One region of the Neobacillus phoenicis genome, then DNA from elsewhere that is predicted to be linked to it. Evidence: riboswitches for the same ligand, from Rfam matches in the RefSeq annotation. Region 1 holds a riboswitch; each other region holds the start of a gene.
What was found. Region 1 has a riboswitch for S-adenosylmethionine ahead of metK (methionine adenosyltransferase). Riboswitches for the same ligand answer to the same signal wherever they lie in the genome.

Region 1 (7,604 bases):
CAACGGAATGGATTGCGAAAGATAAGCGCTCTGTTTCTAAAATCATGATTTATTTATGGGGAGATTACGAGAAGGATTTTGCTAATAAGCCACTTAAAGTGGATGCTGTCCATGTAAAAACAGGTGCAAAGGAACATCTAGCGACAACCGTAATATCTGGTGGTATGTATGGGTCTGATGGCCATGCCATGACAAGTTTTGAGCCATTTAATTATTCTGGCGTATACAACCTTACCTTTACTGCTGGAAATAAAATGGTAGGTACATTCTCCATCTATGTGAAAGAACCTTATATTAAAATAGGGAATTCTACCTTAATGATCTCACAAGAAGATTTATACGCTGGTTTTTATGAGGATGCTGTGATTGAAGTAGAAGGTGACAATCTTCCACCTGAAATCGAACTAGAGTTATTTCAATTAGATAATGCTGAAGTAACTACCTTTACATTTAAAGAAAAAACAGACTACACAACAACTGACGGTAGAAAAATTTCTATATATACAGGTGATTTCCAAATTAAAAAAAGCGGCAAATTCCGGTTTAGTGCCTTACAACAATCGGAAGCTGTAGAAGTTAAAAAGCCCATATCAAATGAATGATATGGGCTTGTCGTGTTAAGCAATCGGTCCGCCTTTAAGTTCGATTTCTTCTGAAACGTCCGTGAATTTTTTGAAGTTTTCGCGGAACTTTGCTGCAAGTTCTTTTGCTTTCTTTTCATAGGCATCTGGGTCTGCCCAAGTTTTACTTGGCTGTAACACTTCATCAGGAACACCCGCAATATGAAGTGGAATATTTAAACCGAAGATCTCATCTTTTGTTGTCTCAACATGATTTAATTCGCCTTCTAGTGCGGCTTGAATCATGGCTCTTGTGTAAGCAAGCTTCATTCTGCTTCCAACTCCATATTCTCCGCCAGTCCATCCTGTATTCACAAGGAATACGTTGGCATTATGCTCAAGAATTTTTTCACCGAGCATATCAGCATAGCGAGTTGCAGGAAGTGGTAAAAATGGTGCACCAAAGCAGGTTGAGAACGTTGCCTCAGGAGAGGTTACACCACGTTCCGTCCCGGCAAGCTTAGACGTATACCCACTTAAAAAGTGATACATAGCCTGTTCTTTCGTAAGTTTTGAGATAGGAGGTAATACCCCGAACGCGTCTGCAGTTAAGAAGACAATCGTATTCGGGTGTCCGGCAATACTTGGTTTGGCAATATTATCAATGGCATCGATTGGATATGCTGCCCTAGTATTCTCTGTTAATGTTCCGTCATCATAATCAGGGACCCGCGATTCTAGGTTTAGCGTTACATTTTCAAGAACGGTTCCAAAACGAATGGCATCAAAAATTTGCGGTTCTTTCTCCCTAGAAAGATTGATGCATTTCGCATAGCACCCTCCCTCGATATTAAAGACACCGTTTGAGGACCAACCGTGCTCATCATCACCAATCAAACGGCGATTTGGATCAGCTGATAAAGTAGTTTTCCCTGTTCCTGATAGACCAAAGAATAGAGCGACATCTCCCTCAATTCCTACATTTGCAGAACAGTGCATGGAGAAAATATTGTTTTCCGGTAATAAATAATTCATTACGGAAAAAATGGACTTTTTCATTTCACCTGCATATTCAGTCCCACCGATGAGAACAATGCGACGTTCGAATGAGATGATGATAAAGGTTTCTGAATTGGTTCCATCGACGTTAGGATCTGCCTTAAAATTAGGTGCTGAAATTACTGTAAATCCTGGGTCATGTGATAGCAATTCATCTTCTGATGGACGTATAAATAGTTGATGAACAAAGAGATTGTGCCAGGCAAATTCATTCACTACTTGAATAGGTAAGCGGGATTTTTTATCTGCCCCTGCAAAGCCTTTAAAAACAAAAATCTCTTCTTGTTGTTTTAAATAATTTAAGACTTTTTGATAAAGTTTTGTAAATATTTCTTCAGATATAGGTTGATTCAACGAACCCCAAGCAATCTTATCCTTTGTGGACTCTTCCATCACAACGAATTTATCTTGAGGTGAGCGGCCTGTATATTTACCAGTTGAAACGCTTACAGCGCCAGTCGAAGTTAAAGAACCTTCGTTACGACATAAGATCTTTTCTACTAACTGGGGAACTGATAATTGCACGTGGACATTACTTTCTGATAACATTTGTTTTAAGTCATTGGGAATATGAACAGAATTCATCTACTGCAACCTTCCTTTATCCATGTTTTTAATGGTAATAACTTATTAAAAAGTATAACACATTTATTCAAATAATCTATACTAATTAATGAAAAATAGGTTGTATGAATTAGAATTTAAATTTCTAAAAAAATGCATTGACATAGTTCGACAGTGTAGGTTATGATTTACCCTTGAACGGATACTCTCTTATCCCGAGCTGGTGGAGGGACAGGCCCAATGAAACCCAGCAACCTGCAAACGAAAAGCAAGATAGTAGTAGATTTTCTTCTATTATTATTTTTTCGGGCAAAGGTGCTAAACCTGAAGCAAGGCCTAGCCTTGAACGATAAGAGTGAAAGGCGCGCAAAACTTTTGCTATCAACCTTTCCTCAGAGATGGAAAGGTTTTTTGTTTGTATTGTTTTCGTGCTTTAGAATCGCTTCTTTTTATTCCATCGTTAGAATTTTCTATGGGGTTATTGCAGACAGAATATTGTTTAATTAATAAAAACCCCGTATTTATTTCATACTACTAAGGGAATGAGTTCCGTATCAACCCGAGGTTAAACGGCAAGGTCATTACATACCCACACAGATAACCTCACTTATCTCACTATATAGGAGGAATTCAGATGTCAACAAAACGTCGTTTGTTCACTTCTGAATCAGTAACTGAAGGTCATCCCGATAAAATCTGTGACCAAATTTCTGATTCTATTTTAGATGCTATTTTAGCAAAAGATGCTAATGCACGTGTTGCTGCTGAAACTTCAGTTACAACTGGTTTAGTTTTGGTTGCTGGCGAGATTACTACTTCAACTTACGTGGACATTCCAAAAATTGTTCGTGAAACAATTAAAAGCATTGGCTACAATCGTGCAAAATACGGATTTGACTCCGAAACATGTGCCGTTTTAACTTCTATCGATGAACAGTCTCCTGACATCGCGATGGGTGTTGACCAAGCACTTGAAGCTCGTGAAGGCCAAATGTCAGATGAGCAAATTGAAGCAATTGGTGCAGGTGACCAAGGTTTAATGTTTGGTTTTGCATGTAATGAAACAAAGGAGCTTATGCCGCTTCCAATTTCACTTGCGCACAAGCTTGCACGCCGTTTAACAGAAGTTCGTAAAGAAGAGATTCTTCCTTACCTACGTCCAGATGGTAAGACACAAGTAACAGTTGAATATGATGAGAACGACAAACCAGTTCGTATTGATACAATAGTTATTTCTACTCAACACCATCCTGAAGTTACATTAGAACAGATTCAACGTAATCTGAAAGAGTATGTAATCAATCCGGTTGTTCCACAAGAATTAATCGATGAAAATACAAAATACTTCATTAACCCAACAGGCCGTTTCGTAATCGGTGGACCACAAGGGGATGCAGGTTTAACAGGCCGTAAAATCATTGTTGATACTTACGGTGGCTATGCACGTCACGGCGGTGGCGCATTCTCTGGTAAGGATCCTACAAAGGTTGACCGTTCTGCAGCGTATGCAGCACGTTATGTAGCAAAGAATATCGTTGCTGCAGGACTTGCTGAGAAGTGTGAAGTTCAACTTGCTTACGCAATCGGTGTAGCAAGACCGGTTTCCATTTCTGTTGATACGTTTGGCACTGGCAAAGTAAATGAAGATGTATTAGTTGAATTAGTAGAACAAAACTTTGATCTACGCCCAGCTGGTATCATTAATATGTTGAACCTTCGCCGTCCTATCTACAAGCAGACAGCAGCTTACGGACATTTTGGCCGTACAGATGTGGATCTTCCTTGGGAGCGTACAGACAAAGCAGACGCATTAAAAGAACAAGCAGCAAATCGCTAAAAACCATTCGCAAGCGAATACCTTATATAGAAGGGAGTTGCATTTTAAATGTAACTCTCTTTTTCTTTTTTCGTCTAAATGGTTGGTACGTAATTGGTTATTGGAATAAAATGTTTACGTAGGTCAAAAGAAGTGAAAAATGATGGTACGAAAATTACCTATAAGTTCACAGTGTTATTTTAATAAAAAAGTGGTAGTATTATAGAGATGTTTTTTAGAGAATGTTTAATTTAGATTGGAGTAGGTGAGGTACATAATGTGTGGTTTTATCGGTTGTGTACACGACAAAACACAAAACTATAGTGATGAACAAAAACAACAATTTAAAAATATGAACGATATCATTACCCATCGCGGACCAGATGATGATGGTTTTTATTATGATGAACATATTCAATTTGGATTCCGCCGCTTAAGTATTATTGATATTGAGAGTGGGCATCAGCCATTAACATATGAAAACGAACGTTACTGGATTATTTTTAATGGTGAAGTGTATAACTATGTCGAGCTTCGTGAGGAATTGGTAAAAGAGGGCCTTTCGTTTGCAACGAGCTCTGATACTGAGGTTATTATTGCCTTATACAGTCATTTAAAAGAGAAAGCTGTAGAAAAGCTGCGTGGAATGTTTGCTTTTGTCATATGGGATAAACAAGAGCAAAAATTATTTGGAGCACGTGATCCATTCGGTATCAAACCATTCTTTTATTTACAAGACGGTGAGAAGACCTTCTTTGCTTCAGAAAAGAAAAGTATCTTGCTTGCACTTGAAAATGATGTTTTAGACTATGATTCTCTGCAGCATTATTTAACGTATCAATTTGTTCCTGAACCAAATACCTTATCAGAAGGAATTAAAAAGCTTGAGCCTGGTCATTATTTCACAAAAAAAATTGGCTCACCAATGGAAATCAAGCGCTATTGGAAGGCACATTTTAGTCCTGTTCAAAAATCTGAAAGTGACTTTACAAAAGAAATTCGTGATATTTTATTCGATTCAGTCGAAAAGCATATGCGCAGTGATGTACCGGTAGGTTCCTTCCTATCTGGTGGTATCGATTCTTCTATTATTGCTTCTATTGCAAAAGAGTTTCATCCTGCCATCAAAACCTTCTCTGTTGGTTTTGAACAAAATGGCTTCAGTGAAATTGATGTGGCAAAAGAAACAGCGGAGAAACTGGGTGTGGAAAATATCAGCTATGTGATTACTCCTGAAGAATATATGAATGAAATTCCCAAAATTATGTGGCATATGGATGACCCCCTAGCTGATCCTGCCTGCGTACCACTTTACTTTGTTGCTCGCGAAGCTAGAAAACACGTAACCGTTGTTCTCTCAGGTGAGGGCGCTGATGAATTATTTGGCGGCTATAACATCTACCGTGAGCCACAAGATTTAGAGATTTTCAACAAAATTCCTCGAGTAGGGAAAGTCCTTCTCAAAGGAATTGCCAATATGATGCCAGAAGGAACAAAAGGAAAGAGCTTCATTGAGCGTGGTGTAACTCCTATGGAAGAGCGTTACATCGGAAATGCCAAAATGTTTACAGAAGAAGAAAAACGTGATTTATTGAATGTTTACCATGAAGGACTAAAGTATACAGACATTACTAATCCTCTTTATGCGGAATCTAGAGGCTATGATCCAGTGGATCGAATGCAATATATTGATATCCATACATGGATGAGAGGCGACATTCTTCTAAAAGCGGATAAAATGACTATGGCTCATTCGTTAGAGCTTCGTGTCCCGTTTTTGGATAAGGCCGTTTTTGAAGTAGCTTCTAAAATTCCGACAAGCTTGAAAACAGCTAACGGCACAACAAAATATATCTTGCGCAAGGCAGCTGAAGGGGTTGTTCCGGAGCATGTTCTTACCCGTAAGAAGCTTGGATTCCCTGTTCCCATCCGTCATTGGCTAAAAAATGAGATGAACGATTGGGCGAAAAAAATAATCCGTGAAAGTAATACGGATCATTTAATTAATAAAGCGTATGTATTACGATTGCTTGAAGACCACTGTCAAGGTAAGGCAGACAACAGCCGTAAAATTTGGACCGTTCTTATGTTTATGGTGTGGCATCAAGTGTATGTTGAAGATGTTTATTCTTTTCAACGTGACTATGCACAGAAAAGAGTTTTAGAATCACTTAAACATTAATCGTTTAGAGGCTGACTCTTGATCATTGAGTCAGCCTTTTTTTATTTTTTAAATTTATGATTGCAGTGACTTATAATATTGGGCCTTTTCTGCATATTCTGTATAGATTCTTGTCATATCTTTTATATCTTCTTCTGTTAATTCTCTAATAACTTTTGCTGGTCTGCCAAATGCTAAGGTATTAGGTGGAATTTTTTTACCTTGAGGAACAAGGCTCCCTGCACCTATAAACGCACCTTCACCAATTTCAGCTTGATCGAGGATAATAGAGCCCATACCAATTAATGCTCGTTTCCTAATGATGCAGCTGTGAAGGATGACCTGATGACCGATGGTTACCTCATCTTCTAAAATTAGCGGGTTATTAGGGCTTTGGTGTAAGATAGAGTTATCTTGGATATTTACCTTATTACCAATTCGGGTGGGGGCAACATCTCCTCTAATCACTGAATTAAACCAAACGCTGGACTGTTCACCAATTTCAACATCACCAGTTATCGTTACATAATCGGCAATAAATGCGGTCTCAGCAATTAATGGATATTTATCTTTATAAGGGTAAATCATTCTGTTCGCTCCTTTATCGATGATATCTCTATTGTAGCGAATGCATGACCGGAAATTCAAAAAATTCATCTTTTTTAATGACTATAGTAAAATGAACTTTTCAACAAATAGCAATTACAATTTTCTAGGGGGAAAAAATATGTGGAAGTGGGAAGCGGAAGGGGAGGCAAAAGCAGTCATTGTGATGGTTCATGGTGCAATGGAACATCACCGACGATATGGCTGGCTGATTGAAATGTGGCGTTCATCGGGCTTTCATGTAATTATGGCCGATCTTCCAGGTCAGGGTATGACAACGAGGGCGAACCGTGGCCATATCGATTCCTTCGACGAATACATTTATGAGGTAAAGGATTGGATTCAAGCAGCATACCGTTACGAGCTTCCTGTTTTTTTATTAGGACATAGTATGGGGGGATTAATTTCTATCCGTTTATTACAGGAAGAAAAGCTAAACATTGCTGGTGTCATTTTGTCATCACCATGTTTGGGCCTGGTTAAATCCCCATCTAAAATTGTAGAAATCCTATCTTATGGTTTGAATGTGGTATTCCCATCTTTACGGATGAATTCAGGCTTAACGGTTCAAATGGCGACTAGAAATGAAGATGTTCGTGAAGCGGATTCCAATGATACCCTATACGTTACAAAAGTCTCTGTCAGATGGTATAGAGAGTTAGTCGCTGCCATGAAGCAGGCGTTCGTAACTATGGATCAAACACAGGATATTCCGATGCTGGTGATGCAGGGTGGGGATGACTTAATTGTCAATAAGGCAACCGTTAAGGAATGGTTTAATCAAGCCCCATTATCCGAAAAAAGATTTAAGGAATGGCCAAAATGCTATCATGAAATC
Region 2 (7,604 bases), 630 kb from region 1:
GCTGTTTACAAATGCCTCTCCCCATTCAGGTCCCCCTTCGTATTTAGGAACTAAATGAAAATGGAGATGAGAGACAAGGTCGCCATAGATAGCATAATTAATTTTATCAGCCTTAAATGCCCTTTGAATCGCTTCCGCCGCAATGGAAACGTCCTTCATAAAAGCTGTTAGTTCTACTTCTGACAGTTCAAACAGCTCCCTCTTATGGGAGTGAAAGGCAATTATGCATCTCCCTTTATGAGTTTGATCTCTATTCAAGTAAAGTATAGAGGACGGAAGCTTGCTTATTTCTATCATTAGATTGGTTAATTGCTCATCCTTGTCGCAGTAAAAGCAACCTGTTTTACTCATCGCTTCCCTCTCGATTCACCTCACAATCTATCATTACATGAATCGTATCTCCTTTATGTTCATTACGAATTTTAAACGCTTCATCCACTCTTGATAGAGGGAAGATATGAGTAATCGTTTCCTTTGTATTGACTAATCCATCAAGAACTAACTTTAAGCCCTCATCAAAATATCTTCTATTATCGATATCTCGTTTTGGTTCTGTAGAGAAGATATCCAGACGCTTCTTGTGAACTTTAAAGAAATCAACTGGTTTATGACATGTCCCAATACAGCCATACATTACAATTCGGCCATTTTGGGCAGCAGCGTCAATCGCATCAACCATTCCAGAACCCTCTAGTAAGCAAGGAATGACGATATCAAATCCCTCAGGGAAGTCCTCTCCCACAATATCCATTGTTCTAGCATCCGGTGATGGCATCTTATACGTATGTGTTGCCCCATACTTTTTTGCAAGTTCAAGTTTTTCATCAAATAAATCAGTAACAACTAAATTTCGAGGGCTGTATAAATTAACCACCTGTGTTAAGGCAAGACCGCTTACACCCTGTCCCATAATTAACACATTCTTATTCGGTGAAATGTCGGCATTTTCTGCAGCAGATAACAAAGCTGGCAACACCTCAATAAGTGAACCTTCTATTAAAGGAAAATCCTTTGGTAGTACTTTTACAGCGAAAGGACTGCAGCAAACATACTCTGCAAATGCTCCCCACACATATCGTAGGGCAACATGATCTCCTTCTTTAATCCCAATAATATTTTTCCCCACCTTATCCACAACACCTGCAACCTCATGCCCAAGTCTAGTCGGATAAGTGATAAACTCAGGTTCTCTTGCTCCGCGATATACCTCTACATCACTTCCGCAAATTCCAACCCATTTTACTTTAATTCTGACTTCATTGTCAGCAGGTTCAGGTATTTTTGCCCTTTTCACTTCAATATTCCCTACATCTGTCATAACAGCACAAAGTTGTGTGTCTGGCCCTTCATAGTCAACTAGTTCCATTGGAGGCACTGTCATTTTTCTTACCAATTTACCCATCTCCTATTTTCATAATTGTCAGTTTTGTAAACACTTTCATTTTCTATTGTTAGTTTAAGTGAATGATGGCCCTTCATCCATGTCGACAATACACATGAATTTAACCAAAATTCAGCTTCAGCAGAATTCTGGTTAAACCATTTTTGATAATATGAATTTTGGTTAAACAGACCTGTATATTAGGCATGGATGTTACAAGTGATTGGATTAATACTGACATTAAGAGGCTTATCAATATTACTAAAGAGGAGGAAGTAGAATGAAAAAAGCGGAGTACGATTTAATTCGCAGTGAAAGTTTAAAATATCTTGAAAAAGCTGGAATTTTATTAACAGACGATGAAGTTGAAAACTTTGAAGTGGCAGATTTTGGTCTTGGTAGAATTCGTGAATTCGGGTTACAGCTTGTTGTTTACGTAAATACGGACCGATGCTGTGCAAAAGATCTTGTACTGTTACCTAAACAAACATGTCCTGAACACATCCATCCACCTGTTGGCGAATACATAGGGAAGGAAGAAACCTTTAGATGTCGCTATGGTACGGTCTACTTATATGTGCCAGGTGTGAAAGCTGACAATCCCCAGGCAACAATTCCTGAAGATAAAGAAGAATACTTTACCGTTTGGAATGAAATTGAACTAAAGCCAGGACAACAATACACCCTATTACCTAATACACCACACTGGTTCCAAGCCGGTCCAGAAGGAGCAGTAGTTTCAGAGTTCTCTACAAAAAGCTTAGATGAATACGATATCTTTATAGATCCAGAGATTAAGAGAATACCTGTTGTTGAAAACTAGAATGTAGCTAACCCCAGAGTTTTTAATTGGGGTTAGCCACTCTTTTATTAAAAAAAGACGCTTTTTTCAGCGTCTTTTTTCGTTCCCCTATTTCTTCATCCACTCCGGCTTCCCAAAGCCCTTGAACTTCTCATCGATAACTTTTTCAAAGTCTGCAGATTCCACAACTTCTTTAATATCTTTTGCAAGTTGAGAATCTTTGTTTTCTGTTTTCACCGCTACAATATTACGATACGAATCAAGCATGTTTTCAAGTGCTAATGCATCAAGTAAGTTCATTTTTGCCGCTAATGCGAAGTTACCAGGAACTGCGGCTAAATCGACACTGTCCACAGATCGAGGTAGCTGTCCTGCTTCAATCGCCTGGAACTTCAGGTTTTTCTTATTTTCAACAATGTCCTTCTCAGAAACTTTTAACGGGTCGGCACTTTCGTTGATTTTAATTAAGCCTTCATCACGAAGCGTATTTAAGGCACGAGCCGCATTTGTTGGATCATTTGGAAGCGTAACGGTTGCTCCGTCTTTTACTTCATCCAGTGATTTGTATTTCTTTGAGTAAAGCCCCATTGGTGCAGTTGGTACAGAAATCAATGTAGACAACTTCATATTGTTTTCCTTCGCAAAATTCTTTAGATAGATAGAATGCTGGAATAGGTTTGCTTGGATATCCCCATTATCTAACGCTTTGTTTGGTTGGATATAATCGCTGAATTCCACAATCTCCACTTTGTAGCCCTTCTTTTCTAACCCAGGAACAATTGCTTCCTTCAACATATCGCTATACGGACCAGCAGTTGCCCCTAATTTGATGTCCTTTGATTTTGCCTCTGCTTTGTCTTTGCTTTCTGAACTGCTGCCGCATGCTGCTAACGCACCTACGAGTAAAACTAACACCATTGCTAAAAACCATTTTTTCATGACTTTTTCCTTCTTTCTTTATCTTCTTTTATCGACAACTTTGGCAATGTAATCACCAAGCAGTTGAATAACCTGAACTAAAATAATTAATATAACGACAGTGGCAATCATGATGGTATTGTCATAGCGGTAATACCCAAAGCGAATCGCTAAATCTCCAATTCCGCCTCCGCCGACTGTACCGGCCATCGCCGAGAATCCAATTAAACTAATAAGGGTCAACGTAATACCAGAGATGATTCCTGATCTCGCTTCAAGGAGCAGGACATCCTTAATAATCATGGTTGGCGTTGCTCCCGCAGCAATCGCTGCTTCGATGACCCCCTTGTCAATTTCCCTTAATGCCGTTTCAACAATTCGGGCAAAGAACGGAATCGCCGCCACCGATAGCGAAACACTTGCTGCTGTTGGACCAATCGTCGAACCAACGATGAAGTTGGTTAATGGAATTAGCGCCACCAGCAATATAATAAATGGAATCGAACGGATCAAGTTCACCAAGAATCCCATGATCACTTGAATCAAGCGATTTTGTAAAAACAAGCCTTTGTCTGTGACAAATAATAGGATTCCCACTGGAAGGCCAATGACGATGCTAATCGCTAAGGAAATCACAATCATATAAATCGTTTGCATAAAAGCAGTATTGATATCTGGAATTAACTCCACCAGATGCTGAAAATCAAAGCCCATTACGTAACACCTCCACTTGCGCTGCCCGGTCTTCGATGTATTGAAGTGCGGATAAAACTTCTTCCTTCTTACCCTTCAGTTCCATAATGAAAATACCCAAGGGCAGTTCCTGAATGTATTCAATCGAACCATGCAGGAAATTTCCTTTTACGCTGAATTTCTGCAGCATATCGGAAATGACCCCCTCTCCGGCAACTTTTCCTTTAAACAACACCTTGATAATGGGTCCTTCACAGCTAGATAGAATTGCTTCTGGAATATCAAAAGATACTACACTATCAATAAACTCCTTGGTTAATTCTGCTCGAGGGTTGGCGAAAATGTCATACACCGCACCCTCTTCAATGACCTTGCCGTCTTGCATGATCGCCATCCGGTGGCAAATTTCTTTGACTACATCCATCTCATGTGTGATCAAAATAATTGTAATGTTAAGCTCCCTGTTGATCCTTTTTAATAGATTCAAGATCGACTTGGTTGTGGTCGGATCAAGGGCGGAGGTTGCTTCATCACAAAGTAAAACCGATGGATTATTGGCGAGTGCCCGAGCAATTCCTACCCGTTGCTTTTGCCCTCCACTCAGCTGGGCTGGATACACATCGCGCTTATCCGCAAGTCCCACCGTTTCTAGTAATTCCATGACACGGGTGCTGATTTCATTCTTCGGATAGTTGGCTGCTTTCAGTGAAAAAGCAATGTTCTCATACACTGTCTTCTGGCTGATAAGATAAAAGTGTTGAAAAATCATGCCAATCTTTAGGCGGGCTAAGCGGAGCTTTTCCCCTTTTAAGGAAGTAAGGTCTGTTCCGTCGACAGTAATGCTGCCTGAAGTGGGCCGCTCCAATAGGTTGATGCAACGGAGTAACGAGCTTTTACCCGCACCTGAGTAGCCGACGATGCCATAGATTTCGCCTCGTTGAACCGTTAAAGAAACGTCATCCACTCCCTTGACCGTGCCATTTTTTGTTTTATATTCTTTTGTTAACTGACGAATTTCAATCATAATGATGTCCTCTTTTTATAAATGATATTTTAAGATAATGTTTGTCTAGTAAGCTTGCTATGACCCAGTTGGTCTTTTTCCATACAAAAAATGCCCCTTTCATCTGAAAGGAGCATCGAAATACAAACGATTATTTCAAGCTTATCTTTCAGAATGAAGTTCATTCTGCTGGAATTGGCACCTTCCCGGTTAGGGGGTTGCCGGACGTCATAGGGCCAAGTCCCTCGGTCACTCTCGATAAGAATTATTAGTTTTTTTTAATATTTTTGATATTACTAATCTATTCCTATATTGTCAATCGTCAAAAAATAATATTCTACCATTGTAAGTGTTTCCATTATTATTATATCAACTATTTAGGGCGTCAAAAAAAAATTTGGGGGACAGTCCCCCGTTGCGCTAAAGCGCCGGGGGACTGTCCCCGCTCTTTTAGATAAAGTTCTGTGTGGTGTTGTTTCTGCTGAACCGATACACGGCGATCAGGAAGAAGGCAGCTGCAAAGGCGAATAGGATGATGTAGTGTAGGTACAGGCCGCTGAAGGTGCTTCCTTCCTGCAATTTAGTGAGTGTGTCTAGTGTCCAGCGCTGCGGCAGGAATTCAGCGATTTTTTGCAAGGATTTCGGCATGACTTCAACTGGCCAGAAGCAGCCGGACAGCATGACAGTTGGAGTGATCACTAAGTTTTGCAATGCGCCCGCCGCACTTCGGTTGTTGGCGAAAGAAATAATCACTAATGACAAGCCGACAGAAATCAAGGAAAAGAGAATCATAACAAACGCGGCTTCCCAAATGGACACATTCACGCCCATATCAAAGACCGTTCTCATAATGGTTAACGTGATTAACACCTGGATCGTCATCACAATCATATTCACGACCACATTCGCGAATAAATACTTCCTCGCATTGATCGGTGTCGATAATAAGCGGTAATACGTCCGCTGTTCTTTTTCCAACAAAATAATCTCAGATAGATTAACTGCCGACATCATCATGATCATAATCAGGAACCCAATCGCTTGGTTGGTCATAAGCTTATTTTTTGAAGCATCTTCCACCGAATGGGTCGCAAGCTTATATCCGCTTTGCTGATAGTCCTTCACCATCTGTTCGAACTTCGGCTGATTTCCGTCCGCCGCACGACTGATCGTTGCTACATTATTGATATATTGATATAAATAGGACTTCACGAATCCTGTCACCGCAGCCCCTTTTATGGAGCTAATCTCAATATGGTCAGGCGAACCCTTCAGCACGCTTTCTGAGAATCCTTTTTCAAAGGTAATCACAGAGTCTAGCTTGCCGGATGTAATCTGCGACTTACCCTCTGCTGCCTCCACCTCGGATACCTTCACATTCTCTAACCCCTTGAGAAATTGAATCGTATCGTCCGTGATCTCACCCTTGTCTTGATTCACGACGCCCACCGTTAGGGTCGGTGTTTGATTTCCGCCATAGGCAAGAAGGGCAATGAAAATTCCCACCAAAGGCATTAACAAGAACATGATTACATTTTTTCGTTTGCGAAACGTCATACTTAATGTGTTTTGAATTAACCAGAGGATATCTTTCATTTATAGCCCCTCCCGTCGTTTTAAAGAGATAACCGCTATTACTAAAAAGAGGAGTGACCCAGCCATGTTGATCGTGATTGCAGGGATGGCCGCAGATAGGTCATTCGCATAAATTAATTTCATTAGCCCGTTGTTCATCCAAGTAAGGGGAGAAAGCTCCGTAATAAATTTGAAGAAACCCTCAGGATTCACAATCCTTAAATAGGACCCGCCAAAGAAGGAGGATAACTGGGCAACGAGTGTAATGATCACTTTTGGAGCGGCATGTGTTTTTGCCAAAAAGCTGATTCCAATCCCTAAGCTCACCGCAAAAATAATTTCTGTCAAAAGAACCAGGTAAACCAGTCCTTCATGATCGCCCCAATTCGCATGGAATAACAGCTTGCTCAGCTGAACCACCAGCAAGGCAGATAAACTACTGCTGACAAGACTTCCAAGTACTTTTCCGATAAAAATTTCACTCTTTCTAATCGGAGAGGCAATTAGACGATTGGCTGTCCCTCTCACTCGTTCTTCCACAATTAACGAACTGGCCGACATCGCTCCGTACAGGATAATCATTGTCGTAATCACAATCGCGTAATAGTCCATCGAACTCGGCTGCTTATCCGGTTGAAGCGAAGTTTCTTTGATAAAATTCGCTTGGCTGTCGCGAGAAAACGCTGCTTCCATTTTATCCGGTGCCGTCTTCATGATTTCAGTAGCAATATTGTATTGATCCACATAAGCAGAAAGCATACCTTGAAGGATGTTTCCTTCGATGCTGCTGCCATTATTGAGATACAACTGTACACCCTCATCAGTTACCTTGACATAGCCATCCACTTTACTTTGCTGCACGTCTTTTTTCGCCTTGGATTCATCGGTGACTTTTTTAAAATGAACACCCGACTTTTTGACCTCCGTAACGAACGGCTGAAAGTTCTCTCCCTTTGTTGTATCCGTGTATAACACGTGGAGATCATCCACAGGAATACTGGTCGTAAACGTGTTCGACAGTGCCGTACCCAGCACAAGCATCAAGACAATCGGAAAGAGGAGCATAAAAAACAAGGTTCTTCTATCACGAAAATCTGATTTAATTCCTTTCCAAGCCATACTGATAATGTTCATGGCCGTCCCCTCCTTTCCTTATTGGTCCCTTAAATTCCTGCCTGTTAACGTTAAAAAGACGGTTTCTAAGTTCGGCGCTTTTTCCTGCAATGAACGGA
Region 3 (7,604 bases), 2.2 Mb from region 1:
ACGCATCGCAGTGTTCCATAACATCCCTCCTTACTTTATTGTTCCATATAATAAAAAAAGAAGACAAAAAAATGTCTCCTTAGGAAGCAAGAATGTCGATGTAGTAGATTCCTACGTCTACTTTTTACATAAAAATTACCGAGAATGTCGATGTAGATGGCTCCTACTTCTACTTTTCACTAATAAATAAGCGAGAAAGTCAATGTAGAAGGCATCTACGTCTACTTTTCACTGATTTTTTTTATGAAGTTTAATGTTTCTTCTATAATAAACGCTTGGTCGTTATCAAGTGTCGCAACATGATAGCTCTCCTTCATATGATGAATCTCTTTTATTGAAGATCGAATGCTATCATATATCATCTGTGAATTATTAGGCGGCACGACATGATCCTCTTCCGATACAAAAATCAATGCTGGACAAGTAATTTTATGAAGGTCTGCTTTTACCTGCTCCATAAACGTTAGGATTTCCTTAATTGATTGAACAGGAGTCTTTTCATAAGCTAATTCCTTCACATCTGCTTTTTTAATATCAGACCCAATCGCATCTAAAAACCTTACCCCTTCTAACTGCCGGACAGGTGCCATTTCTGGAATATCCACAGCTGCGTTAATTGGAATAATCGCTTGAATCTCAGGATACTTTTCAGCCATATAAAGAGTCAAAGTTCCCCCCATCGAAAGCCCGGTGACAAAAATCGTATCGCAGCGTTCTTTTAACCATAGGAATCCTTCTTCAATAGAAGAAATCCAATCCTGATAGGTGGTTTGTTCCATTTCTTCATAGTGTGTTCCATGACCTTTGAGCCGCGGTCCACATACCGTGTACCCAGCTTTCGCGTATGCCTCTCCTAGTGGCCGCATACTTTGGGTGCTACCTGTAAACCCATGTGATACTAAAATTCCAACATTGCTTCCCTCAAAGTAAAACGGTTCTGCACCTTCTAATATTGGATATTTGCTGGTCATACTTTTCCCTCCATCACATTATTTTCCTCACTTAAGATGTATTCGCTTCCATTAAATAATTACCTGCCTGTGAATAAGTGATTTTCTAGTGGATATTGTTAATAAAAACTACATTATTTGTTGATATCCTTGATCATAAAAAAATAACCTATCCACAATGTGAATAGGTGTCTATTATTTTATTTCTGTTTGTAATAAGTAATAGCTAAGGCAAACGCTAGAACCGTTCCTTTTACAATATCCATGGCATAATACGGTACAGACATCATGACAAGGCCATTTTGCAGAATACCAATTAATACAGCTCCGATAAAGGTACCAAATGCATTCGGTTTACCGGCACCAAGAACTGAAAATCCGATAAAGGCTGCAGCAACTGAATCCATGAGGTATGGTGCCCCGGAGTTAATTTCTGAGGTCATAACCCTAGATGCCAGAACAATTCCGCCGATTGATGCAAACAAAGCAGAGAGTAAATAAGCCGCTACTTTATATTTATTGACAGGGATCCCTGAAAGTCTTGCAGCCTCTTTGTTTCCGCCAATCACATACATGTAACGACCATGCTTGGTATAAGTCAGAAAGATATGCACAAGAATCACGGTTATAGCCATGATGATAATAATCCATGGCACCGCACCAATTTTTGCAAAAAATGGACTGATTAATCCCGTTGCCATAGATCCATCAGGCATCACCATGTTTTGGGAAACAGTTGCGCCTTTTGTATAAGTAAGTGCTGTCCCTTGAATAATAAACATCGTTGCTAACGTCATTAGCATGTCTGGAATTCGTAACTTTACAATCATGAATGAGTTCAAAGCGCCTACAATTAATGAGGCACCAATTGCAGAGATAATCGCTATTACGGTATTTTGAGAAAACCAAACAAACATAGAAATGACGATGGCATTCGATAACGAAGCTACCGAGCCTACTGATAAATCGAATCCATCTACAGATAATGAAATGGTAATACCAATAGCAATAATCGTCACAATCGAAATCGACCGGAGGATATTGACAATATTACTGCCCTGAATAAAGGTAGGATTTGCTACTGAAAAAATAATGATAAGTGCAAGAATCGTGATAATGGTCCCGTATTTATAAAAAAATTGAAAAAGTTCAAATGCTTTTTTTGTTGGGGTCTGATTCTTTGCTGTAATATTTGTCTCCATTTTATCTGCCCCCTGTGGAATAAAATAAAAGTTCTTCCTCGTTTGTTCGGTTCGTCTCTAACTCCTTTATTGATTGTCCATCATAGAGAATGTAGACTCGATCCGTAATTCCCATAATCTCTGATAGTTCAGAAGAAGCGTAAATAATCGATTTACCTCTGCTTGCCAATTCCGTGATTAGTTCAAAAATATCTTTTTTTGCACCAACATCCACGCCTTTGGTTGGTTCATCAAAAATATAGACATCGGCCTCAGATACCAGCCACTTTCCTATTGCGACCTTCTGCTGATTTCCTCCAGATAGATTCTGAACCTTCGTTTCTTCAGAAGGTGTTTTAATTCCAAGCCGGCTAATCAGCTGCTTGGCTGTTTCCTTTTCTTTCTTTCTATTTAAAAAGCTAAATACGTTTGTAAAACTGCCCAGATTAGCCGCTGTCAAATTGGATTCCACTGATTCAAGGACAAGAATTCCTTCCTTCCTGCGTTCTTCAGGCACTAATGCCATGCCATTTTTCACCGCATCATATGGGCTATTCAAAGTTAGTTTAACACCATTAAGAAGGACTTCTCCTCCAGTTAATTTTTCAGAACCAAAAAGCGCCTTGCACAGCTCGGTTTTTCCAGCACCGACTAGCCCAGCTACTCCAACGATTTCTCCGGATTTCACATGTAAATGTAAATCTTTTATTTTACTTCTATCTGAAAGTCCCTTCACTTCAAGTACTGTGGTTCCAATTCTCGTATTTTTTTTCGGAAACTGTTCCTCCAGTTTTTGGCCCAGCATGTGCTCCACCACTTGATTCTGTGTTGTCTCTGAAATATTCTCTTTTACAACGAATTCTCCATTTCTCATGACTGTAATTTCATCGCAGATTTCAAAAATCTCTGGCAGGCGGTGAGAAATAAAAATAATCCCGACATTTTGTCTCTTTAATTCGCGGGCAATCCGAAAAAGCTCGGTCGTTTCAGTATGGCTTAAGGGTGCAGTTGGTTCATCTAGAATCAGATACTTACACCGATTCGAGACAGCTCTAGCAATGAGAATCATTTGCTTTTCTGCTAGAGAAAGTTCACTCACAAGCTTTTTCGTAGAAAGTGAAATATTCATATCAGCCAGGATTTGTGCTGCTTTTTGATGAAGAGTCTTCCAGTTCATCCACTGCTTTTTTCCCATTTGATGAACCGTGTCCATCAACATGATATTTTCGGCAACCGTTAAATTAGGAATAAGTGCGGTATCGACTTCTTGATAGACAATCTGTATGCCCGCATCCTGGGCATCTTTTGGTGATCGAATGTTCAAAGATTTCCCGTCTAGCACAATCTCACCGGTATAATGATTATAAGCCCCTGAGAGGACTTTCATTAGAGTTGATTTCCCTGCACCATTTGCTCCAATCAATGCCTGAATCGTTCCCGTCTTTGTTGAAAAATGAACCTGATTTAAAGCTTTCACCCCTGGAAATTCAATCGTTATAGTTTTCATTTCCAATGTTGACTGCATGAAATTGTTCCCCCTATCAAGCAAACACTCTCTTAATCAAGTGAAAAAGAGAGTGCTTATAGTACCCATTAATTATTTATTATATTTTTTTAATGTTTTCATCCAATCTTCTTCGAATGCATCTGATTGGCCCCATCCTGAAATAATTTTTGATAGATTAACCATGTTAACAGGATCCTTAGACTTTTGAAGATTGTCTTGTGAAACTAGAGAAGCCTGTAAATCATAGGTTTGTGGTGTTTCTTCACCTGCTAGTTTTTTAGCAAGCAATCTCAAATCCACCGCACCAATTAGTTTAGGATCTACGGCTGCTGTGTATTTCCAAGCACTACCTTTTCTTTGAATCTCTTGAAGGTCCGCATTTGAAACATCAATACCATAAATTTTTATTTCTTCACGGCCCGCCTCTTTTAGAGCTCGTGCCGCACCAATAGCAAAGGCATCCCAAGTAGCAAAGATGGCATCCAACTTTCCTTTTGGATATTTATTTAACATAGCAGCTACGGCGTTTTGTGTTTGAACACTGGTATCTGCAGCAGCTACACCGAAACGTTCCACTTCTTTAATTCCAGGATTTTTTGAAAGTACATCTTGGTACACTTTGTTTCGTCTAACCATTGGCGGAAAACCGTCAACCCAAAGGTATGCAATATTGGCTTTGCCTTTCGTATCCTTTACAAGCTGATCCAGTGCTAAAGTTGCCAATGCTTCGTCATCCTGTGATGTAAGTGTTACTCCCTCCACTTCAGCCAACTTTGGATTAGAGTCAAATGTAACCACGCTTTTTCCTTTTTCAACGATCTTCTTTACATCGTTCACCGTCGCATCATCATCACCATGTGAAATTATGAATCCATCATAATCCTGATCTAACGCCTGATTTATAGCATCATGGAATTTTGCTGTATCACCGTTCGCAGTAAACACATCCACTTGCAATCCTAAAGCTTCTCCCTCTTCTTTTGCTCCTGCTAAGAATTGAGCAGTGTGGTCATCACCGCCAATTTTTCGAATGACCTTAATTTTCAATTGATCGCCCTTAAATTGTTCTGGTACGCCTTCAAGTGATACATTTTTATTTCCGCTTGCTTTCTTCGTTTCTCCCCCTGAAGCACACCCCGTGAGTAGCAGGCTTGCAGCTAATGCAGAAACAAGCGCACTTTTGAAAATATTTTTTTTCATGATAAAAGCTCCCCCTTTTTGTCTTTCTTACCAAAATAAACTATTCCCATTGGAGAAGTTTTCTTTTTTGAAAAAATAAAAAACCTCTCCAGAAAAGAGAGGTTTCATCACATATGTTGGACTACTCCTCTCTTATCTCTCAAAACATTAGATGTTTTGCAGGATTTAGCACCAATTCCTTTTTTGGAACGGTTGCTGGGCGTCATCGGGCCAGTCCCTCTGCCACTCTTGATAAGAGAACGTATTATTGATTTAAAGTAATAAACTAAATTTAAACTCACATCAACAAGTTGTCAATAGTATTTTAAATATTTTTAATAAAGTAATAACTCCTTTTTAATCACATTGAACAGAATGGGGAAAACTGTTATTAAAACTAAAACCAGTTATTGCTTTATTCTCCTATGAAATTTCGGTATGATTATATTTAGGAAACCGAAATAAATTGCAGAAAGAAGTGTTATCTTCCATGAATAAGCAGGAAAGCGCAAAGCGTAATTTACTAATTATGTGGTTTGCCAACTTCTTCGTTGCCGGTAGTATGACGATGGTCATGCCGTTTATTTCGCTGTATATTGAAACGTTTGGAGACTTTTCTGAGAAATATGTCCAGCATTGGTCGGGCATTACTTTTGGGATCACCTTTGTTTCTGCCTTTCTTTTTTCACCGGTTTGGGGGAAGATTGGAGATCGCTATGGTCGGAAAAAGATACTTATCATTTGTGGATTAGGGATGGCTGTATCTATCTTTTTAATGGGATTTGTTCATTCAGTCTGGCAGCTACTCTTACTACGGTTTTTAATGGGCTTTTTCTCAGGTTTTATCCCTATGTCACAGGCATTCATCTCCACGCAAACACCAAAAGAGATTGCTGGTCGTGTCCTAGGGACATTACAAACAGGAAGTATTACGGGCTCGTTGTTAGGCCCCATGCTTGGAGGAATTTTAGCCGATACCCTCGGCTATGCGACCACCTTTAAATGGACTTCTATTTCCATATTCATCTCTGGGATTCTTGTTATCGCAACGAAGGAATTTCTGATAGAACCAACAAAGGGCACCAAATCACACTATTCCAGTAAAGAGGTTATCAAACACATCCTACGAAATCCTGTTTTATTAACCGTATTACTTATTTCATCCCTTGTACAAATCGCCCATTTCAGCATTCAACCAATCCTGTCGTTATTTGTAAGTGATTTACATGGGCCAAACAATGTTGCTTTTTATTCAGGGATTGCTTTTTCCGCAGCAGGAATAGGCAACTTACTCATGTCACGGAACTGGGGAAAGATTGCAGATAAATATGGTTATATCAAAATATTAGTCATCCTTCTATTTTTAGCAGGGTTAGTTTATTTACCAGGAGCGATCGTGACAAGTCTTTGGCAGCTTGTCATCATCCGTATTGCCTTAGGTGTGACCATCGGCGGAATCATTCCTGTCAGGATTGCTTATATCCGCCAGGAAGCTCCGATTACCATGCAAGGCGAGGTCCTGGGCTATAACAATAGTCTAAGATTTCTCGGTAACATCATTGGGCCCATGTTGGGGGGCTTTCTTTCTGGCTATTTCGGCTTTTCCGCCGTTTTCATTAGCACCAGTGTCTTATTAATTATGAGTGGACTGATTTTGCTCGTATCATTGCTCCGACATCCGAAACTTGTAAAACATACAGCTTAATAACTTATTCAATATACAAAAGTTACCAAAACCTTTGTAGAAATAAATTAGGTTATTTCCAAAATATATGATACAATAACTCTACCATTTGAATTACTGTTTCATTTGTGTGCCCTACTCATTCATGAGTGGGGTTTTTGTTTTGTTTTTTTTTGCATAGGCTGTGTTAATCTTGGATGTTGATTTCCGCTCCAATCAACATTGTCTATAAAAACAACAGTAACCTTTAACACAGCATTTGCATAAAAAAAACAGACTCTAAAATAGAGCCTGTCTATATCGACAATGTTATTAAGCTTTACGAACGTTAGTAGCTTGTGGTCCACGTTGACCTTGTTCTACTTCAAAAGTAACAGCTTGACCTTCGTCTAATGATTTGAAACCTTCGCTTTGGATTGCTGAGAAGTGAACGAATACATCGTCTCCAGCTTCGCGTTCGATGAATCCAAAACCTTTTTCTGCGTTAAACCATTTTACTTTACCTTGTTCCATGTGTGTTTCCTCCTGCTGTGTGCTTTTGCACACATTATGGTACTATCCTTGCACTCAGTGATCATCAAGACGAAAAGTTTATCTTATACTATCCTTTACACCGAACAAAAATAATTCTTAATGAGTATAACATTTTACATAAGTATTTGCAAGAAGACAATAATGAGCGTCCTTTTAACCTCATGTTTTACCGCCCACGGACAGAGCTTAATTTTTCGCTATATTGGCTTGCAACTTAGTAAAATCAAGATCCTGATAATAGCTATTCTTGACCAAAATATTAGGACCTAAGCATGAAACAGCTGGGCAATGACAGCTTAATTCCTTCGCTATTCCTGTGTTTTGCCATGATTGATAGGCCTCTTCCAGTGTGGTTATTTGGATATTTCCTAAAGGAGGCGTATCTCCGAAATCCGTTACAATGATATCGCCGTTAAATATATTCACATTCAAGCGGGAACGACCATCTGGATCATTTCTAACCGTTACATTTTTACTCTGATAAAGCCGTTTTAATAGGTCCAAATCTTCCTGTTTATTGCTGCACGCATAAAATGGCAGCGTTCCAAACAGCATCCATACATTTTCAT
Region 4 (7,604 bases), 2.6 Mb from region 1:
GCCATTATTGATGCCTTAAGTATTGCGGTTGAAGAAAAAACTAAAGTAAATACAGCGATGCTCGGTGCTTTATACCGAATTCTAGATTTCTTAGATCCTGAATCAATGAGAGATGTTATACGTAAAACATTTACAAAGAAATATCCGCATCTTGTTGAACCAAATATTCGTACGTTTGATCGTGGATATAATGAAGTGAAATTTAAAACCTACGAAGTTCCAGAAGGGGCGGAAGGTAAAGCCTTCACTCGTCCACTTCCGATGCTAGGGTATACAACTCAGGAAATCGGAGGAGTTCTAGTTTCACAGGCAAATAGTATTTTTAAAGATTTAAGTGGTTCCCGTCAAGGTTTCCTTCCAGAATTCCAGCAAGAAAAATGCATACATTGTGCTGCCTGCGATAACGTATGTCCAGATTTCTGTTTCGTTTGGGAAGAGGGAGAAGATAAGCGTGGCCGAAAGCAAATGTTCCTTAAGGGAATTGATTATCAATATTGCAAAGGCTGTTTAAAATGCGTGGAGGCTTGTCCAACAGATGCGCTTGGTGATCTTCGTGAAATGATTGGGTATGCAGACGCTAACCGCGTGAAGCAAAACTTTCCTTATGTTACAGGAGGTAGTTTCTAATGGCAACTTTAGAAGATAAATTAACAACTCAAGCGATGGCAGAACAAATTTCAACTTTTGAATCAGGTAATGAAATGGCTGCCATGGCTGCTGCTCAAATCAACTATCATATCATGGGGTATTTCCCAATTACACCTTCTACGGAGGTAGCGCAATTCCTAGACCAAATGAAGACTCGTGGCGAGCATGATATCAAATTAATCCCTGCAGATGGTGAGCATGGTTCAGCTGGTATTTGCTACGGCGCTGCTGCTACAGGCGCCCGTGTTTTTAATGCAACGAGTGCAAATGGATTACTATATATGATTGAACAGCTTCCTGTACAATCAGGAACACGTTTCCCAATGGTAATGAATTTAGTTACACGTTCTGTCAGCGGTCCACTAGATATTAGAGGTGACCACTCTGACCTTTATTATGCATTAAACACTGGCTGGGTTATTTTAACAGCCAAAACACCGCAAGCTGTCTATGATATGAATATTATGGCACTGAAAATTGCCGAGCATTCGAAGGTACGCTTACCAGTTATTGTAGCGTATGATGGATTCTTCACTTCACATCAAAAGCGGAGGGTAGAATTCTTCAAGGACCGCCGTGTTGTTCAACAATTTGTTGGAGAGTGCCCAACGGATTACAATTTTGCTAGAGACCCTAAAAAACCAGTTACCATTGGTGCGCATATGAGTGGTGATGATTTTATTAATAATCACTTCCAACAATCCGAAGCCATGTATAATGCTGGTGAGGTATTTAAAGAAGTAGCTGCTGAATATTCGAAACTATCTGGTAGAGAATATCCAGTCCTTGACCTATATAATATGGAAGATGCAGAAGTGGCGTTATTCTTATTAAATTCCGCTGCTGAATCAGCTAAGGATGTCGTTGATCAGCTTCGTGCAAAGGGAATTAAGGCAGGAGTCATTAGTCCGAATATTATCCGCCCATTCCCTGCGAAGGAAATTCGTGAAGCTCTTAAAAACGTGAAATCCTTATTAATTGGGGAACGTGCCGATTCATATGGAGCTAATGGTCCGAATTTAACACATGAAGTGAAATCAGCTCTTCAAGATGACCGTAATAACCAAACGATTGTTTTAAGTCGTGTTTTCGGTCTTGGAGGAAAAGACTTCTATGCTAGTGATGCTGAGAAGTTCTTTGAAATGGCTATCGATACGATGGAGAAAGGCTACGCCGAAAAACCATTTGATTACTATGGCCATATTCCAGGTAACACTGAAAAGATTCTTAAGCCGGTTATTTTACCGCAACATGGAGATGTGTATAAATCAGGTTTAATCGATGTGAAAATGGATGAGGAAACCAATAAGTTAAAAGTGAAAATCCCACCGCTTCGAGCTCTTACTGGTAAACCAAAGAGAATCGCTTCTGGTCATGGAGCTTGTCCTGGATGTGGAATTTTTGCCGGACTTGAGCTATTCTTCAAAGGGATTGAAGGAGATATTGTTACTCTATTCCAAACAGGTTGTGCTTATGTTACAACAACAGCTTATCCGCATACATCTCATAAGCAAACGATGATGCACAACTTGTTCCAAAATGGTGCTGCAACCTTATCAGGTACCGTGGAGGCTTTCATGGAATTAAAACGCCGTGGGGAGATTCAAGTATCAGATGATGCTACGTTTGTTATGATTACAGGAGATGGCGGTATGGACATCGGAATGGGATCTGCAATCGGTACTGCTCTTCGTGAACATAAATTGATTATGCTCGAATATGATAATGAAGGTTACATGAATACAGGCTCTCAAATGTCCTATTCTACACCAATTGGCCATATGACAAGTACTTCTGGAGTTGGTAAGACACAGAGAGGAAAAGCCTTCCATCATAAGGACACAGCACAAATTATGGCTTCAACAAATATTCCTTACGTATTCACAGGTTCAGAGGCGTTTCCACAAGACCTTATCAAGAAGGGAGCAAAAGCACAGTGGTATGCGCAAAATGTAGGAACTGTGTATGGAAAGCTTCTAATCACTTGTCCGCTTAACTGGAAATCTGATGACCGTTACGGTACAACAATCGTTGAAACGGCAGTAAATTCCTGCTTCTTCCCACTTTATGAAGTAGAGCAAGGGGTTACAAACATTACGTATAACCCAGAAGAAAAGAACAAACGAATTCCACTAGCTGATTGGTTAAAATATATGGGTAAAACCAAACATTTGCTAAAAGATGAAAACAAGCCAATATTAGAAGATTTTGAAGCAGAAGTAGAAAAAAGATGGCAGCGTTTAAAAGCTAAACACGAAAGTCCAATGTTATAAGTTTTATAGAAAAAGCAAAGTGCTTTCTGTGCACTTTGCTTTTTCTTTTGATATTCTTATTGACAGAAAAATTAAAGTTTGATATATATCTAATTAGATGAATATCAAAATTAGAGGTGTATACGATGATGCAGCTAAACCGTTTAGTCGCGTTTTATAAAACAATGGGTGATCCAACGAGAGTGAGGATCGTTGCTCTTTTAGCTAAGGGTCCTCTTCATGGTCAGGCGATCGCAGGTAAACTAGGTCTAACAGCACCAACCATCACACATCATTTGAAAAAACTGAGAGAAATTCATGTGGTATATGAAAGAAGAGATAAAAATACGATTTACTTCTATTTAAATGAATCCATGATTAAACAACAAGCACAGGTATTAACGGAATTACTTGAAAAAAGAGGAGAGGAGCTGGGGAACATGGTGGAATCTAGTTTAGAGAGACAAAAAGTATTGGAGAATTTCTTTACTAAAGATGGGAAATTAAAAAGCATTCCTGCTCAAAGGAAGAAGAAATTAATCGTTTTTGAACATATCGTTAAGGGACTAAAAGCAGGCAAAAAATATGAAGAAAAAGAACTAAACGAGTATATCAAACAATTCCATGATGATTATGCTACCATACGTCGGGAATTCATAGTAAATCATTACATGTATCGGGAAAACAGTATATACGAACTAAACCCAGAAGAAATGTGGGCAAAACCACAATAAAAAGGAGGGTGAATGAGTTTGTCCCTCATAGGTGTTATGAAGGCCATTTTTTATGTAATTTAATGAAGTTATGTCTTTCATAGGTGTTATGAAGGACATTTTTTATGTAATTAAATGAAGTTTTGTCTTTCATAGGTGTTATGAAGGCCATTTTTTATGTAATTTAATGAAGTTATGTCTTTCATAGGTGTTATGAAGGACATTTTTTATGTAATTAAATGAAGTTTTGTCTTTCATAGGTGTTATGAAGGACATTTTTTATGTAATTTAATGAAGTTTTGTCCTTCATCAGAGTTATGAAGGACAGATCATAAGCAATCTTAAGAGTTTTGTCCTTCATTAATAGTAGAATTCTAGTTGATGTATAAAAAGAATCAAAGCGTGAATTCTTATGTGAATTCACGCCTGAAACATATGTGACTGACCTTTTTGAACCCATATCGGATTCCGTTTCCTAGAGTCCTTCTCTAACTGTACGAATGAACGCAGTGAGGTCTTTTATTTCTTTTCTCTGTTTTACAAGGATTTTTCCAAGTTCTAAAGAATGGCGCTTAGCTGCCAATCTTGTCTGCTCATCCTCAATTCCATCCAAATCTGATACATGGGCGAGGCCGATGGTTCTTCTGATCAACTCGCATCCAGCAAATCCGATTGTATCCTCAAAGAATTTAGCCAGCTGAAAGCGTAGGAATGAAGGGGTCTTAGCTAATGGTTCTTTGTTTTCTGTATTCCATAATTGTGAATAGTGCTCTTCAAAGACATTCCAAACAGTTTCAATATGAGTTAAAAACAGTTCACGTTTTGGCACGTTCACAATGACTTGGAAGAGTAAATTAGCAAAAACTTGACCAATGTCAAATCCAGCAGGTCCGTAAAAAGCAAATTCAGGGTCAATTACTTTTGTTTCGGAATCGTCAGCAAAGACACTTCCTGTATGCAAGTCGCCATGAAGAAGTGATTCAGCCTCGTTTAGGAAGCTTCTTTTCAAAACATTAACATGAAACTTTAGCTCATCATCCTGCCAAAGATCTTCCACTACTGGACGCAACCCAGATTCAAATTCATTTGTTTCTGCGTCAAAAAATGGATCTGTAAAAATTAAATCCTCAGTAATCTTGCATAGCTCTGGGTTAATAAATTGCTGAACTTTTGCCTTTTTCTCCGCTGGAGTTAGCGCATAATCTGAGGTGAAAAATAAAGTTCTAGCCAGATACTCACCTAAATGCTTAGAAATGAGAGGATAGGTCGCACCTTTAATAAAACCTGTTCTAGCAATTAAGAGATGGGATAAGTCCTCCATTACAGTTACAGCTAAAACATCATCTGTGTAATATACCTTTGGTACGAAATTTGGAGCAATTTGACCAAAATTTTTTAAGGCTTCAGCTTCAATTTTCGCCCGTTTAAGTGTTAGTGGCCAGCTTTCACCCACGACCTTTGCATAAGGTAGAGCTTGTTTGATAATGATACTTTTTCCTGATTCTTGATCAACCAAGTGGAATACAAGGTTAAGATTGCCATCACCAATTTCCTTACAAGATAGGTTTGCTTTTTCAGAGAAAATATTTAAATTAATTGCTAATTCGATTGCAGTTGCTTCAGTTAATGGTTTGTACGTTGTCTGTTTTAGTAGACTCATAATAAATACCTCCTTAATTTGGAGGCTCTGTTGTACTTTTCGCACAAAAAAGCCTCTTTCTTGTCTGAAAGAGGCTAGAAGATGTATGTTTCTTCGCACCTCTTATCTCTCAGAAAGGACATCCTTCTGTTGGAATTAGCACCGTGCCTTGTAGGGAATTCCCCTGAGGAAATATAATTAAAGCGCCCGTTTGATGGGTTAAGGTCGGTTGCTGGGCTTCAAAGGGCCAAATCCCTCAGCCAGCTCATGATAAGAGTAAATCTAATATTCTATTTTTTCAGTATGATAAAAACTATAACAGGATAAAAAGATAGGTGTCAATAAAATTTTGAAAATATTATTAATTTTTAAATTTGAAACTTCTAACGATAGTATTCTGGCTTTCTATCTGCGAAAATAGGGATTTGTTTGCGTATACCTTTAACTAGGTCCATGTTTAATTCTGCAGATAGGATTTCCTCTTCATCCTCAGCTTCAGCAATCACTTCTCCCCAAGGGTCAATAATCATACTGTGACCAGCAAATTTATTATTTGGATCACTTCCAGACCGGTTGCAGGCAACAACATAACATTGATTTTCAATTGCTCGAGATATTAACAAGGCCCGCCAATGTGCTAAACGTGGTTCAGGCCATTCTGCGACCACAAATAGTGCTTCAGCACCAAGTGAAGTATGGGTACGTATCCATTCAGGAAAACGGATATCATAACAAATGACTCCCGCAAACTGACGATTTTCTAATTGGAATAGGCCTTTTTCTGTACCTGCCTCTAAATAAAGGTGCTCATCCATAAGCTTGAATAAATGCAATTTACTATATTGATGAACCAACTGGCCTTCGTTGTTAATGATAATCAAAGTATTTTTTACTCCGCTATCATTGCGGGCTGCAACGGATCCTCCAACGAAATGAACTTGGTATTTTTTTGCTGCCTCCTGTAGAAACTGAATCGTTTGTATCGCTTGGTCATCTGCAATTTCATCAAGCCGTGTTAAGTCATATCCGGTAGTCCAGAGTTCAGGTAAGACGAGAATGTCAGGCTTCGTTTCCATTGCTTTTTCAATCAGTCTTTCAGCAGAATGATAGTTTTCATATGGATTACCAAAGGCGATATCCATTTGTATACAAGATATGTTTAATTTCAAAGAATTTTCCCTCCGGTTCGAAATATCAGAATTTTTTCTTTACAAGCTGTTATAAAAGTTATATCATTTGTGACTAGAATTTCAACAAAAATTTGTAATGAATAAGCAGGTGAGAGAGTGATGAAACAATTTCCACCATCAGAGCTATTAAATAGTCTGCCAAAACAATTTTTTGCAGGCCTTGTAAAGAAGGTTGGAGAGTATATTGCCGAAGGGCATGACGTGATAAATTTAGGACAAGGAAATCCAGATCAGCCGACACCAGAGCATATCGTGTCAAAATTACAGGAGGCGGCAGCTAATCCCATCAATCACAAATATTCTCCGTTTCAGGGGCATAGATATTTAAAACAGGCAGCAGCTGATTTTTACTTGAGAGAGTATGGAGTAACGATCAATCCTGATAAGGAAGTGGCTATCCTTTTTGGAGGAAAAGCAGGGCTTGTAGAAATTCCACAGTGCTTGTTGAATCCAGGGGATACCATTCTTGTACCAGATCCCGGTTATCCAGATTATTGGTCAGGTGTGGCTCTGGCAAAAGCGGAAATGGTTACCATGCCATTGAGGGAGGAAAATGCATTTTTACCTGACTACACCGAACTTTCTTCCGAATCGTTATTAAAAGCAAAGGTAATGTTTTTGAATTACCCCAATAATCCTACCGGTGCTGTGGCCACTGAAGAATTTTTCAAAGAAACTGTGAAACTGGCAAACGATCAAAATATTTGCGTTGTTCACGATTTTGCTTACGGTGCCATTGGTTTCGACGGTCAGAGACCGATAAGCTTCCTAGAAACCGAAGGGGCTAAAGAAGTAGGAATCGAAATTTATACTTTATCTAAAACCTACAATATGGCTGGCTGGCGTGTAGGATTTGCAGTAGGTAATGAAAGTGTGATTTCTGCGATTGAACTCCTACAGGATCATCTGTATGTAAGTTTGTTCGGAGCGGTTCAAGAAGCGGCTGCTACAGCCTTAATTGCGTCACAAGAATGTGTTAGAGAATTGAATGAACTATATGAGCGAAGAAGAAATGTATTAATTAAAGGACTTCGATCGATAGGATGGGATGTAACCGCACCAAAGGGTTCTTTTTTTGCATGGCTTAAGGTACCTTCTGGGTACACATCTGGACAGTTTGCTGAAATTCTACTTGAGCAAGCACATATTATGGTCGCACCAG

Region 2: it holds a riboswitch for S-adenosylmethionine, as region 1 does, so the genes downstream of both, AA0X95_RS06050 (methionine ABC transporter ATP-binding protein) here and metK (methionine adenosyltransferase) in region 1, are expected to answer to the same signal.
Region 3: it holds a riboswitch for S-adenosylmethionine, as region 1 does, so the genes downstream of both, AA0X95_RS25275 (sugar ABC transporter substrate-binding protein) here and metK (methionine adenosyltransferase) in region 1, are expected to answer to the same signal.
Region 4: it holds a riboswitch for S-adenosylmethionine, as region 1 does, so the genes downstream of both, mtnK (S-methyl-5-thioribose kinase) here and metK (methionine adenosyltransferase) in region 1, are expected to answer to the same signal.

The regions. Positions count from the first base shown of each region.
Region 1 is NZ_CP154847.1:1,763,885-1,771,488, forward strand. Features, by position in the region: gene AA0X95_RS09100 (hypothetical protein) at 1-602, shown strand, start outside; gene pckA (phosphoenolpyruvate carboxykinase (ATP)) at 618-2,204, opposite strand; SAM riboswitch class I at 2,391-2,539, shown strand; gene metK (methionine adenosyltransferase) at 2,818-4,020, shown strand; gene asnB (asparagine synthase (glutamine-hydrolyzing)) at 4,277-6,181, shown strand; gene AA0X95_RS09120 (gamma carbonic anhydrase family protein) at 6,236-6,748, opposite strand; gene AA0X95_RS09125 (alpha/beta hydrolase) at 6,888-7,604, shown strand, end outside.
Region 2 is NZ_CP154847.1:1,137,955-1,145,558, reverse strand. Features, by position in the region: gene AA0X95_RS06075 (HIT family protein) at 1-351, opposite strand, end outside; gene AA0X95_RS06070 (zinc-dependent alcohol dehydrogenase) at 344-1,393, opposite strand; gene AA0X95_RS06065 (D-lyxose/D-mannose family sugar isomerase) at 1,662-2,204, shown strand; gene AA0X95_RS06060 (MetQ/NlpA family ABC transporter substrate-binding protein) at 2,292-3,122, opposite strand; gene AA0X95_RS06055 (methionine ABC transporter permease) at 3,141-3,815, opposite strand; gene AA0X95_RS06050 (methionine ABC transporter ATP-binding protein) at 3,805-4,818, opposite strand; SAM riboswitch class I at 4,957-5,062, opposite strand; gene AA0X95_RS06045 (ABC transporter permease) at 5,248-6,393, opposite strand; gene AA0X95_RS06040 (ABC transporter permease) at 6,394-7,506, opposite strand; gene AA0X95_RS06035 (ABC transporter ATP-binding protein) at 7,525-7,604, opposite strand, start outside.
Region 3 is NZ_CP154847.1:4,944,016-4,951,619, forward strand. Features, by position in the region: gene AA0X95_RS25250 (hypothetical protein) at 1-19, opposite strand, end outside; gene AA0X95_RS25255 (alpha/beta hydrolase) at 222-971, opposite strand; gene AA0X95_RS25260 (ABC transporter permease) at 1,151-2,152, opposite strand; gene AA0X95_RS25265 (ATP-binding cassette domain-containing protein) at 2,154-3,005, opposite strand; partial or broken gene AA0X95_RS25270 (ATP-binding cassette domain-containing protein) at 3,147-3,656, opposite strand; gene AA0X95_RS25275 (sugar ABC transporter substrate-binding protein) at 3,729-4,838, opposite strand; SAM riboswitch class I at 4,968-5,076, opposite strand; gene AA0X95_RS25280 (MFS transporter) at 5,308-6,522, shown strand; gene AA0X95_RS25285 (cold-shock protein) at 6,814-7,014, opposite strand; gene yfkAB (radical SAM/CxCxxxxC motif protein YfkAB) at 7,222-7,604, opposite strand, start outside.
Region 4 is NZ_CP154847.1:4,335,175-4,342,778, reverse strand. Features, by position in the region: gene AA0X95_RS22270 (2-oxoacid:acceptor oxidoreductase family protein) at 1-627, shown strand, start outside; gene AA0X95_RS22265 (thiamine pyrophosphate-dependent enzyme) at 627-2,921, shown strand; gene AA0X95_RS22260 (metalloregulator ArsR/SmtB family transcription factor) at 3,050-3,634, shown strand; gene mtnK (S-methyl-5-thioribose kinase) at 4,089-5,273, opposite strand; SAM riboswitch class I at 5,373-5,529, opposite strand; gene AA0X95_RS22250 (carbon-nitrogen family hydrolase) at 5,636-6,421, opposite strand; gene AA0X95_RS22245 (pyridoxal phosphate-dependent aminotransferase) at 6,542-7,604, shown strand, end outside.